Regions from separate parts of the Mycolicibacterium aichiense genome, predicted to be linked through region 2. Evidence: predicted binding sites of a transcription regulator. Region 2 holds the regulator's gene; the other holds the start of a gene.
The links. The regulator HspR, encoded in region 2, represses chaperone genes until heat shock. The targets are predictions, from matches to a motif close to ANNTGAGTNNNNNNNACTCANNT.

Region 1: a site for HspR is predicted at 2,160-2,182, ahead of lon (endopeptidase La). Genes of this name have one in related genera too.

What each region holds. Positions count from the first base shown of each region.
Region 1 covers NZ_AP022561.1:2,969,205-2,974,678, forward strand. Annotated here, with positions in the region: gene G6N32_RS14460 (alpha-amylase family glycosyl hydrolase) at 1-426, shown strand, start outside; gene G6N32_RS14465 (DUF1810 domain-containing protein) at 421-837, opposite strand; gene G6N32_RS14470 (esterase family protein) at 1,062-2,060, shown strand; gene lon (endopeptidase La) at 2,194-4,515, shown strand; gene G6N32_RS14480 (TfoX/Sxy family protein) at 4,596-4,928, shown strand; gene G6N32_RS14485 (LLM class F420-dependent oxidoreductase) at 4,968-5,474, shown strand, end outside.
Region 2 covers NZ_AP022561.1:5,260,413-5,265,886, forward strand. Annotated here, with positions in the region: gene G6N32_RS25395 (alpha-ketoacid dehydrogenase subunit beta) at 1-544, shown strand, start outside; gene G6N32_RS25400 (dihydrolipoamide acetyltransferase family protein) at 541-1,761, shown strand; gene G6N32_RS25405 (acyl carrier protein) at 1,774-2,016, shown strand; gene G6N32_RS25410 (aldose 1-epimerase) at 2,026-2,928, shown strand; gene G6N32_RS25415 (heat shock protein transcriptional repressor HspR) at 2,943-3,314, opposite strand; gene dnaJ (molecular chaperone DnaJ) at 3,314-4,498, opposite strand; gene grpE (nucleotide exchange factor GrpE) at 4,533-5,165, opposite strand; gene dnaK (molecular chaperone DnaK) at 5,162-5,474, opposite strand, start outside.

The DNA.
Region 1 (5,474 bases), 2.3 Mb from region 2:
GGTGTCCCCAGCGTCTACGCCGGTGACGAACTCGGCTACCGCGGCGTCAAGGAAGAACGGGCCGGCGGCGACGACGCGGTACGTCCCGAGTTCGGGGCGCCACCCGTCCCGCTGGACGCCGCGGGTCGCGAGACATGGAATCTGCACCAGTACCTCATCGGCCTGCGCCGGCGCAATCCCTGGCTGTACGACGCGAAAACCACAGCGCTGCAAGTGGACAACCGCGGCTATGCCTACGAGACCCGCAACGGTGACGATGCCCTGATCGTCGCGCTCAACATCGACGACGCGCCGATGACGCTGCCGGTCGCCTCGCTCATCGGCGGGCAGGCTCAGCTGGTGGGCGGCACGGCGGCACCGCCCGAAGAGATCGTCGACGAGGTGGTGGTCCCGCCGCAGGGCTGGCTGGTGCTGCGCCCGCTATAGCAGCTCGAGCGTGCGGGTATCCCGCTCGCCGCCGTAGAACTTGTCAAGCACCGCCACGAAGTCGGCGTTGTCATCGGTGGCCTGCTCGAACAGCGTCATCGACGAGCACACCTTGAGATTGTCGGGCCAGCCGAAGATCTCGTCTATCGCGCTGCCCTCGATCGCCAGGACCAGGCGCGCACACTCGTGCAGCCGTGACCCGAGCACTGGATGCGCCAGGTAGGCCTGCGCCTCGGCGAGCGATGAGATGCCGAAACGCTTTGCGGTGGAACTATTTCCGAGTGCGCCGAGCTGAGGGAAGATGAACCAGATCCAGTGGCTGCGCTTAGCCCCGGCCCGCAGCTCGGCGAGCACCTGGTCGTACACGCGGTCCTGGGCGTCGACGAAGCGACGCAGCTCGAACGGGTCCATGCCTCCACTGTATCGTTGCCGCGGCGTGACCTTCCTGTTACTGACGCGCGGTCAAAGATGTTGGCCGACTGGATATCCCGAGTCCCCCGCGTCGCCTGATCGTTAGCGAACCGCGATATGCCACACCGCCGCGCGTGCCGAGTCGGCGCTACGCACCGTGATTAGCTGCCAGAGCACAGCACTTCTCCACTGTGATACACGTACGAAAGGTGATGGTTTCCGTCATGAAGATCGTCGATAAGATGCGAGGCACTTGGTTGCGCCGCGTGGCCGCAGCCTTCGTGGCCGCACTCGCTCTGCCCGGCCTGATCGGTGTCGTCGGCGGGTCGGCGACCTCGGCCGCCTTCTCCAAGCCCGGACTCCCGGTTCTCTACCTCGATGTCCCGTCCGCCGCGATGGGACGCAATATCCGAATCCAATTCCAGGGCGGTGGCCCGCACGCGGTGTACCTGCTCGACGGCCTGCGCGCCCAGGACGACTACAACGGCTGGGACATCAACACCCCGGCGTTCGAGTGGCTGTACGGCTCGGGCCTGTCGACCGTCATGCCGGTCGGCGGACAGTCCAGCTTCTACACCGACTGGTACCAGCCGTCGCAGGGCAACGGGCAGAACTACACCTACAAGTGGGAAACGTTCATGACCCAGGAGCTGCCGGCGTACCTGGCCGCCAACTACGGGGTCGACCCGAACGGCAATGCTGTCGTCGGTCTGTCGATGGCCGGTAGCGCATCGCTGACCTACTCGATCTACTACCCGCAGAAGTACACCTACGCCGCATCGCTGTCCGGCTTCCTGAACCCCTCCGAGGGCTGGTGGCCGATGCTGATCGGTCTGGCGATGAACGACGCGGGCGGGTTCAACGCGCAGAGCATGTGGGGTCCGTCGTCTGACCCGGCGTGGCGCCGCAACGACCCGATGGTCAACATCAACCAGCTGGTCGCCAACAACACCCGGATCTGGATCTACTGCGGCACCGGTACGCCGTCGGATCTCGACACCTCCGGTGGCGGCGGCAACCTGATGGCCGCTCAGTTCCTCGAAGGCTTCACGTTGCGCACCAACAAGACCTTCATGGACAACTACCTCGCGGCTGGTGGACGCAACGGCGTGTTCAACTTCCCCGCGAACGGCACGCACAGCTGGGGCTACTGGGGACAGCAGCTGCAGCAGATGATCCCGGACATGCAGCGGGTTCTGGGAGCAACTCCTTCCGCCGGCTGATCCACCCCTGACAACAGCGAGCCTGTCGCCACCCCCCCGGCGGCAGGCTCGCTGCTTTGTCTGGGCGGTCCGCGCGGGGAACAAACTGGAACCAGTCAAGGTTGAGTCGGTCAGACTGAACTTTGGAGGATTGATGGCTGAAGCCAAATCTGTGCCGGTCCTGTTTGTCAGCGAGCCGATCGTGCTGCCGGGAATGGTGGTGCCGATCGAACTCGACGACGCCGCGCGTGCCGCGGTGGACGCGGCGCAGGCCACCCCGACCGGCAAGCTCTTGATCGCCCCGCGCCTGGACGATCGCTACCCCACCTATGGCGTCATCGCGTCGATCGTGCAGGTGGGCCGCATTCCCGGTGGCGGCGCCGCGGCCGTCGTGCGCGGTGAGAGCCGCGCCCACATCGGCTCCGGAACCACCGGGCCGGGTGCGGCGCTATGGGTCGAGGTCGACGAGATAACCGCCGCCGAGCCCACCGAGGACACCACGGCGCTGGCCGCGGAGTACAAGAAACTGCTGCTGGCGATGCTGCAACGCCGCGAGGCCTGGCAGATCGTCGACGTGGTCAACAAGATCACCGACCCGTCGGCGCTCGCCGACACCGCCGGCTACGCGTCCTATCTGTCCGACGTCCAGAAGCGTCAGCTGCTGGAGACCGAAGACGTGGCCGCCCGCCTGCAGGTGCTGATCGACTGGACCTCCGAGCATCTGGCCGAGGTCGAGGTCAGCGACAAGATCTCGCAGGACGTCCGGGAAGGCATGGAGAAGACGCAGAAGGAGTTCCTGCTGCGCCAACAGCTCAACGCCATCCGCAAGGAACTCGGCGAGGGCGAGCCCGACGGATCCGACGATTACCGGGCCCGTGTCGAGGCGGCCGACCTGCCGGACAAGGTCCGGGAGGCCGCGTTGCGCGAGGTCGGCAAGCTGGAACGCTCCAGCGAGCAGAGCCCGGAAGGCGGCTGGATCCGCACCTGGCTCGACACCGTCCTGGACCTGCCGTGGAACACCCGTACCGAGGACTCGACCGACCTGAAGGCGGCCCGCGACATCCTCGATGCCGACCACCACGGGCTGGATGACGTCAAGGACCGCATCGTCGAGTACCTGGCCGTGCGCTCCCGTCGCGCCCAGCGCGGGCTGCAGGTCGTCGGCGGCCGCGGCTCCGGTGCCGTGATGGTGCTGGCCGGCCCTCCCGGCGTCGGCAAGACGTCACTGGGTGAATCGGTGGCACGGGCGTTGGGCCGCAAGTTCGTTCGCGTCGCCCTGGGCGGCGTGCGTGACGAGGCCGAGATCCGCGGGCACCGGCGTACCTACGTGGGCGCACTGCCCGGCCGGATCGTCCGGGCCATCGGCGAGGCCGGTTCGATGAACCCGGTCGTGCTGCTCGACGAGATCGACAAGGTCGGCTCCGACTACCGGGGCGATCCATCGGCCGCGCTGTTGGAGGTCCTGGACCCCGCACAGAACCACACGTTCCGCGACCACTACCTGGACCTGGACCTGGACCTGTCCGACGTGGTGTTCCTGGCGACGGCCAACGTGATCGAGAACATCCCTTCGGCCCTGCTGGACCGCATGGAGTTGGTGCAGATCGACGGCTACACCGAGGACGACAAGGTGGCCATCGCGCGCGAATACCTGCTGCCCCGGCAGCGCGACCGCGCGGCGCTGACCCCCGAGGAGGTCACGGTCACCGACGCGGCGCTGCGCAAGATCGCCGCGGACTACACCCGGGAGCCCGGTGTGCGCCAGTTCGAGAGGCTGCTGGCCAAGGCGTTGCGTAAGGCGACGACCAAACTAGATGCCAACCCGGATCCAATCGTGATCGATGAGCCGGATCTGGTTGGCTACCTTGGCCGTCCGCGCTTCACCCCGGAATCGGCGGAACGCACCGCCGTGCCGGGCGTGGCGACCGGACTGGCGGTGACGGGGCTGGGCGGCGATGTGCTCTACATCGAAGCCGGCTCGACCGACGGTGAGCCGAGCGTTCAGCTGACCGGTCAGCTGGGTGACGTGATGAAGGAGTCGGCGCAGATCGCGCTGTCCTACGTCCGTAGCCACGCCGAGCAGCTGGGTGTGGATCCGGCGGCGCTGAACCGCAAGATCCACGTGCACGTGCCGGCCGGCGCGGTGCCCAAGGACGGTCCGTCCGCCGGCGTCACGATGGTCACCGCGCTGGTGTCCATGGCCACCGGACGGCAGGTCCGCTCCGACGTCGGGATGACCGGCGAGGTCACCCTGAACGGGCGGGTGCTGCCCATCGGCGGCGTCAAGCAGAAGCTGCTGGCCGCGCAACGGGCCGGTCTGTCAACGGTTTTCATCCCGCAGCGCAACGAGGCCGACCTGGACGACGTCCCGGCCGAGGTGCTCGAGGCGCTGACCGTGAAGCCGATGACGGACGTCGCCGACATCGTCGCGCAGGCGCTGGAGCCGGCCACCGAGGCAGCCACCGCTGCGGCCTGACGCTCGACCAGGCACAAACTCGGGCTGATTCGCCAGAATCGGCCCGAGTTTGTGTCTGCTGGGCGTAGTAACTTCTGGCTATGGCCTACGACGAGGATCTCGCCAACCGGCTGCGCGAACTGCTCGCGACCGAACACGGCGTCGACGAGAAGCGGATGTTCGGCGGGGTGGCGTTCCTGATCAACGGCAACATGGCCGTGTGCGCCAGCGGTCAGGGCGGCTTGATGGTGCGGGTACCGCCAGAGGACACCGCCGCCCTGCTGGAACGAGACCACACCGCACCGATGATCATGGCGGGGCGCGAAACTCGCGGCTGGATCAGGATCGGCGACGACGGTGTGCGAACGAAACGTCAGCTGCAGAGCTGGGCCACCCGCGGCGTCGACTACGCGAAATCCCTGCCACCGAAGTAGCGCCGGAATAAATCCCGGTGAGCCGGGCTTGTCGCGTGCATGACCCATCCCGTGCGCGTCGCCGTGCAGATTCAGCCCGCCGACACTCCTGACTACGCCACCTGGCGGCGTGCCGTTCTGCACGCCGAGGACATCGGCGTCGACGTCATCTTCGGCTACGACCACTTCCACGCACCGTTCATCTCCTCGATCGCCGACGCGAAACCGGTGCTGGCGGCCACGCAGCCGGATGTCAACAACTTCGAGGGCTGGACGGCACTGGCCTCCTGGGGTGAGATCACCACCCGGGCCGAGCTCGGGCTGCTGGTGTCCGGGATGGGCTACCGCAATCCGGACCTGCTCGCCGACATGGCCCGCACCGTCGATCACATCAGCGGTGGGCGCGCCATCCTCGGCGTCGGCGCCGGCTGGTATGAGAAGGACTACACCACATACGGTTTCGACTTCGGGACCGTCAAGTCCCGGGCGGACGCCTTCGACGAGGGTCTGCTGCGCATCGAGCGGCGGTTCGGCCTGCTGCAGCCGGCGCCGCTGCGCAAGATCCCG
Region 2 (5,474 bases):
CGAGCATGTGCAGCTCTACAACACCGCCGTCGACGTCGACAGCCTGGTGCCGACCGACATCAGCCGGGCGGCGCTGCGCCGCAACGGAACTGACGTCACACTGATCGCCTACGGCGGCTGCGTACCCAAGGCACTCGATGCCGCCGACCAACTGGCTCTGGCGGGGATCGACTGCGAGGTGATCGATCTGCGCGTGCTTCGCCCCCTCGATGACGACACCATCCTGGAGTCGGTCCGCAAGACGCATCGCGCGGTGGTCATCGACGAGGCGTGGCGTACCGGCAGTCTGGCCGGCGAGATCAGCGCGCGGATCGTCGAGGGGGCGTTCTACGACCTGGATGCGCCGATCGCCCGGGTGTGCAGCGTCGAGGTGCCGATCCCCTACGCCAAGCACCTCGAGGAGGCGGCACTGCCCCAGCCGGACAAGATCGTGGCCGCGGTGCGGGGTCTGTTCGGAGACCCCGGCGGGCAGGAGCGAAGCGACCCGGGGAAAGGCACCGGCGGGCAGGAGCGAAGCGACCCGGGGAAAGGCACCTGCGGATGATCGAGTTCACGATGCCCGCCCTCGGCGCGGACATGGACGAGGGCACACTTGACGAGTGGCTGGTCAAGCCCGGCGACACGATCACCCGCGGACAGATCGTCGCTGTCGTCGAAACCACCAAGGCTGCAGTCGAAATCGAATGCTGGCATGAGGGTGTTGTCGCCGAATTGCTGGTCCCGGTCGGGCAGACGGTGGCTGTGGGCACCCCATTGGCAACCTTGGCCGAGCCCGGTGAGGCGGTGCAACGGCGCACCGCCTCACCGGTTGCGACACCGGCCGTGGCGCCGCAACCCGAAGCCCCGGTTGTACAACGGCCGAGTCAGGTCGCGCCCGTCGGCCACCGGCTGTGGGTGTCCCCGGTGGCCCGGCGTACGGCGGCTTCGCTGGGCGTCGACCTCGGCGTTGTGACAGGCACCGGCCCACAGGGCGCGATCACACTCATCGATGTCGAGCACGCCGCTGCCGCACAGCACCACGCCGAGCCCAAACCTGCCCCGACGCCGGCAGACGTGAGTTCCGAGCCGAAGTCCGCGGCGGAGAAGGCCAAGCAGCGCGGCGCCGCCATGCGCGCATCGATCGCCGCGGCGATGAGTCGCTCCAAACGGGAGATCCCGCACTACTACCTCGCCGACGAGATCATCCTGGACACCGCGCTGGGCTGGCTGACCGAACAGAACGTGAACCGGCCCATCACCGAGCGATTGCTGCCCGCGGTTCTGCAGCTCAAAGCGGTGGCCCTGGCCGCGCAGCGGTTCACCGAGTTCAGCGGGTTCTGGCGCGACGAAGGCTACGAAGCGCACTCGGCAGTGCATGTGGGCGTGGCGATCTCGCTGCGCGGCGGTGGACTGGTGGCGCCGGCGATCCACGATGTGGCCGAGAAGAAGCTCGACGAGTTGATGGCCGACCTGACCGATCTGGTGGCCCGGGCCCGGGCGGGCTCGCTGCGCAGTTCAGAGATGTCCGATCCGACGATTACCGTCACCAATCTCGGTGACAAGGGTGTCGACTCGGTGTTCGGTGTCATCTACCCCCCTCAGGTAGCCATTGTGGGATTCGGCCGGCCGGCGCAGCGCGTCGTCGTGGTCGACGGTGGAATCCGGGTGGCCACAACGGTGCAGGCCAGCTTGGCCGCCGACCATCGCGCCAGTGACGGTCATCGCGGCGCGCTGTTCCTTGCCGAGATCAACCGGTTGCTGCAGCAGCCCCAAGAGCTGTAGGAGGTACCCGACGTGAGCGCTACCGAGATCCGCGACCAGGTTGTGCAGGAACTGCTCGCGATCGCACCGGAGATCGAGGAGGGCGACCTGTCCAACTCCGAGCTCCTGCGTGATCAGGTCGACCTGGATTCGATGGACTGGCTGAACTTCCTGGTCCGGTTGCACAAGCGCTTCGAGGTCGACATCCCGGAGTCGGAGTACGCCTCACTGCGCACGATCGACGACTTGACCAGCTACATCGGCGCCCACAGTTAGACTTCGACGGTGGCCGAGCTGCCGTCCGTCGTTCTGCATGATCCATCCTCACCACTGACGGCGACGTATGTCCCGTCGGCGGGCATGATCTGCACGTCGCTGTCCGACGACGGCGTGGAACTACTCGGGCAGCGCCGCCGGCTGCAGGCATATGTGAGCGACGGTAAGACGCTCGGCATCCCGATCCTGTATCCGTGGGCTAATCGGTTGAGCGCCAACGGCTATGGGCTAGACGGCGGCGCAGTGACGTTGACCCCCGGAGTCGGCGGCGTGCGCACCGACCCGCACGGCCTGCCGATCCACGGCGTGCTCGCCGCATACCCCGGCTGGCAAATCACCGAGCAGTCGGAGAACCGGCTGGTCGCCGAACTGGACTACGGAAGCCGGCCGGCCCTGCTGGCCAGCTTCCCGTTCCCGCACGTCGTCGCCCTCGACATCACGCTGGCCGATCGGGCGCTGACAGTGCAGACCACCGTCACGGCCACCACGTCGGCGGCGGTGCCACTGTGTTACGGCTTCCACCCTTACCTGACCGTTCCCGGGGCTCCTCGATCGGAATGGACGCTGCAGACGCCGGCCTTGGCGCATCTGCTCGTCGACGACCGCGGGCTCCCGACCGGCGAGCGGGTGGACTGGCCGGCCTATTCAGAGAAGCTGGCCGACAAGACATTTGACGACGGCTTCGACGGGGTACCGGCGGGTGGGGTGTTCTCACTCGGCGCCGGTGACCGCCGTATCGACGTGGTGTTCGCCCAGGGATTCCCGGCCGCGCAGATTTTCGCGCCCGGCAACGACGATGTGGTGGGGCTGGAGCCGATGGCCGCGCCGACCAACGCGCTCAGCACAGGCAGCTACAACACCGCGACGCCGGGGCAGCCGGCGGTCTCGGTGTTCACGATCCGCGTGCGCTGACTTCGCCTGGCCGACTAGCGGCGCGGCTTCCAGACCACCAGCGCGGTGCTCTTCGGTACGACCGCCAGGTCACGACGCTGGTTGGCGCGCAACGACTCCAGCTCGGCCATCATCTCCTCGACGCGGGACTGCAGAGCCTCGACCTGATTGGTCAACTCGATGATCCGCTTGATCCCTGCGAGGTTCACGCCTTCGTCCTGCGACAGCCGCTGCACCTCGCGCAGCAGTTCGACGTCGCGCTCCGAATAACGCCGTCCCCCACCGGAACTACGCCGGGGGCTGACCAGGCCGAGCCGGTCGTACGTGCGCAGTGTCTGCGCATGCATACCGGCCAGCTCGGCGGCCACCGAGATCAGAAACGTCCGGGCCTCATCAGAGGTGGCCATCAGCGGTTACCCGCCCATCCCGCCCGAGGGTCGAAGCCGCTCGCCCGTTCGGCGGCCGCGTAGGCCTCCAGTGCCTCGAGCGCTTGGCCCTCGAGATTCGGCGGCACGGCAACCTTCACGGTGACCAGCAGGTCGCCGTGACCGCCGTCGCGCTTGGGCACTCCGCGCCCACGCACCCGCAGGATCCGGCCGTCGGCGGTGCCCTTCGGCACTCGCACACCAACCTTGCCCTCCAGGGTGGGAACGGAAAGCGTTGTCCCCAAGGCCAGTTCGGTGAAGCTCACCGGAACCGCCACGGTCAGGTCGTCGCCGTCACGGCCGAACACCTTGTCCGGCCGAACATGCACGGTGACATACAGATCGCCTGACGGCGCACCGCGCAACCCGGCTTCACCCTGGCCGGCCAGCCGGATGCGCTGACCGTCCTCTACGCCCGGTGGGATCCGGACGTTGATGGTGCGGGTCCGGGTGGTGACTCCGGTGCCGTGGCACTCGTCGCAGGGGTGCTCGATGATCGAGCCGCTACCCCGGCAGTCGGTGCACGGTTCGGAGAACCCGAACGCGCCCTGGTTGCGGTTGATCACACCGGAGCCGTTGCACGACGGACACACCTTCGGGCTGGTGCCCGGACGTGCACCGCTGCCATGGCAATTCGTGCACGGCGCCGGGCTGGTCAGCCGAAGCGGCATGGCGACACCCTTGGTCGCCTCCAGGAAATCGAGATCGGTCTCGGTCTCCAGGTCCTTACCGCGCCGCGGCCGGCTCGGGCGCGGCGCTGCGCCGCGCCCGAACAGGCCACCGAACAAGTCGCCGATGTTCGTGCCGCCGGTCTGGCTTGCGGTGTCGAACAGGTCGTTCAAATTGAACTCGCCGCCGTCGGCGCCGTAACCGCTGAAGCCGCCGAATCCACCGCCGCCGCCACCGTTACCGCGGCGGAAACCGCCGCCGGCGAACATCCGCCGGGTCTCGTCGTACTCCTTACGCTTGGCCGGGTCGGTCAGGACATCCCTGGCCTCACCAACCTCTTTGTAGCGCTCGTCGGCCGCCTTGTTGTCCGGGTTGCGGTCGGGGTGATTCTCGGCGAGCAGCTTGCGGGCCACCCGCTTGATCTCGTCCTCGCTGGCGTCAGAGGAGACGCCGAGCACCTTGTAGAAATCCTTCTCAACCCATTCGCGTTGAACCATGCCGCGTCACCTCCTCTCACCGTTGCTCATGCTGTTAATTCGATTCTGCGTTCTGCGCGCCGCTCTGGTCGCCGTTGACGGGCGTGTCGCCCTTCTGAGGTGCCGCTGACCCGTCGTCGACGGTGTCGACCACCCCGACGAGTGCGTGCCGGAGCACCTGATCGCCGAGCCGGTAGCCCTGCCGCATCACGTTGCCCAGCACCGGCTTGGAGCCTTCGCCCTCGTGCTGCACGGCTTCGTGCAGCGACGGATCGAACTCGTCACCCTCTGCGCCGAATGCGGTCAGACCCAGCCCGGCCAGCGCGGCCGTGAGCTTGTCGGCAACCGACTTCAACGGGCCGGTCTCCAGATCACCGTGGCTGCGGGCACGATCGAGGTCGTCGAGCACGGTGAGCAACTGGCTCACCACGGCGGCCTTTGCCCGCTCGCCGGCTACCTGCTGATCGCGCAGCGCGCGCTTGCGGTAGTTGGCGAAGTCGGCCTGCACACGCTGCAGATCGGCGGTGAGTTCAGCGACCTTGTCGGCCTGCTCCCCGCCGGCGCCCGCCGCCCCCGGCGCCGACCCACTTGGGGCCGGGCCGGAGGCTTCGCGAACTTCTCCGGTCTGGGGGTCGATTCGGCGCTTGTCGGTGACAGTTACCGGTTCTTCCTCGCGACCTTCGCTCACTTGCGCTCCTGATCATCGTCATCCACGACCTCGGCATCCACGACATCGTCAGCCGACGATCCACCCGACGGACCGGCACTCTGGTCGGCCTGGGTGGCCTCGTAGATGGCCTGGCCCAGAGCCTGGCTTTCCTGGCCGAGCTTCTCCATGGCGGACTTGATCGCACCGATGTCGGTGCCGGCCAGTGCCGTCTTCGCTTCCGCGATCGCGGCGTCGACCTTGGTCAAGGTGTCCTCGGGGACCTTGGAGCCGCCCTCGGCGTCGCGCTGCTCGGAGACGAACTTCTCCGTCTGGTAGACCAGCGACTCG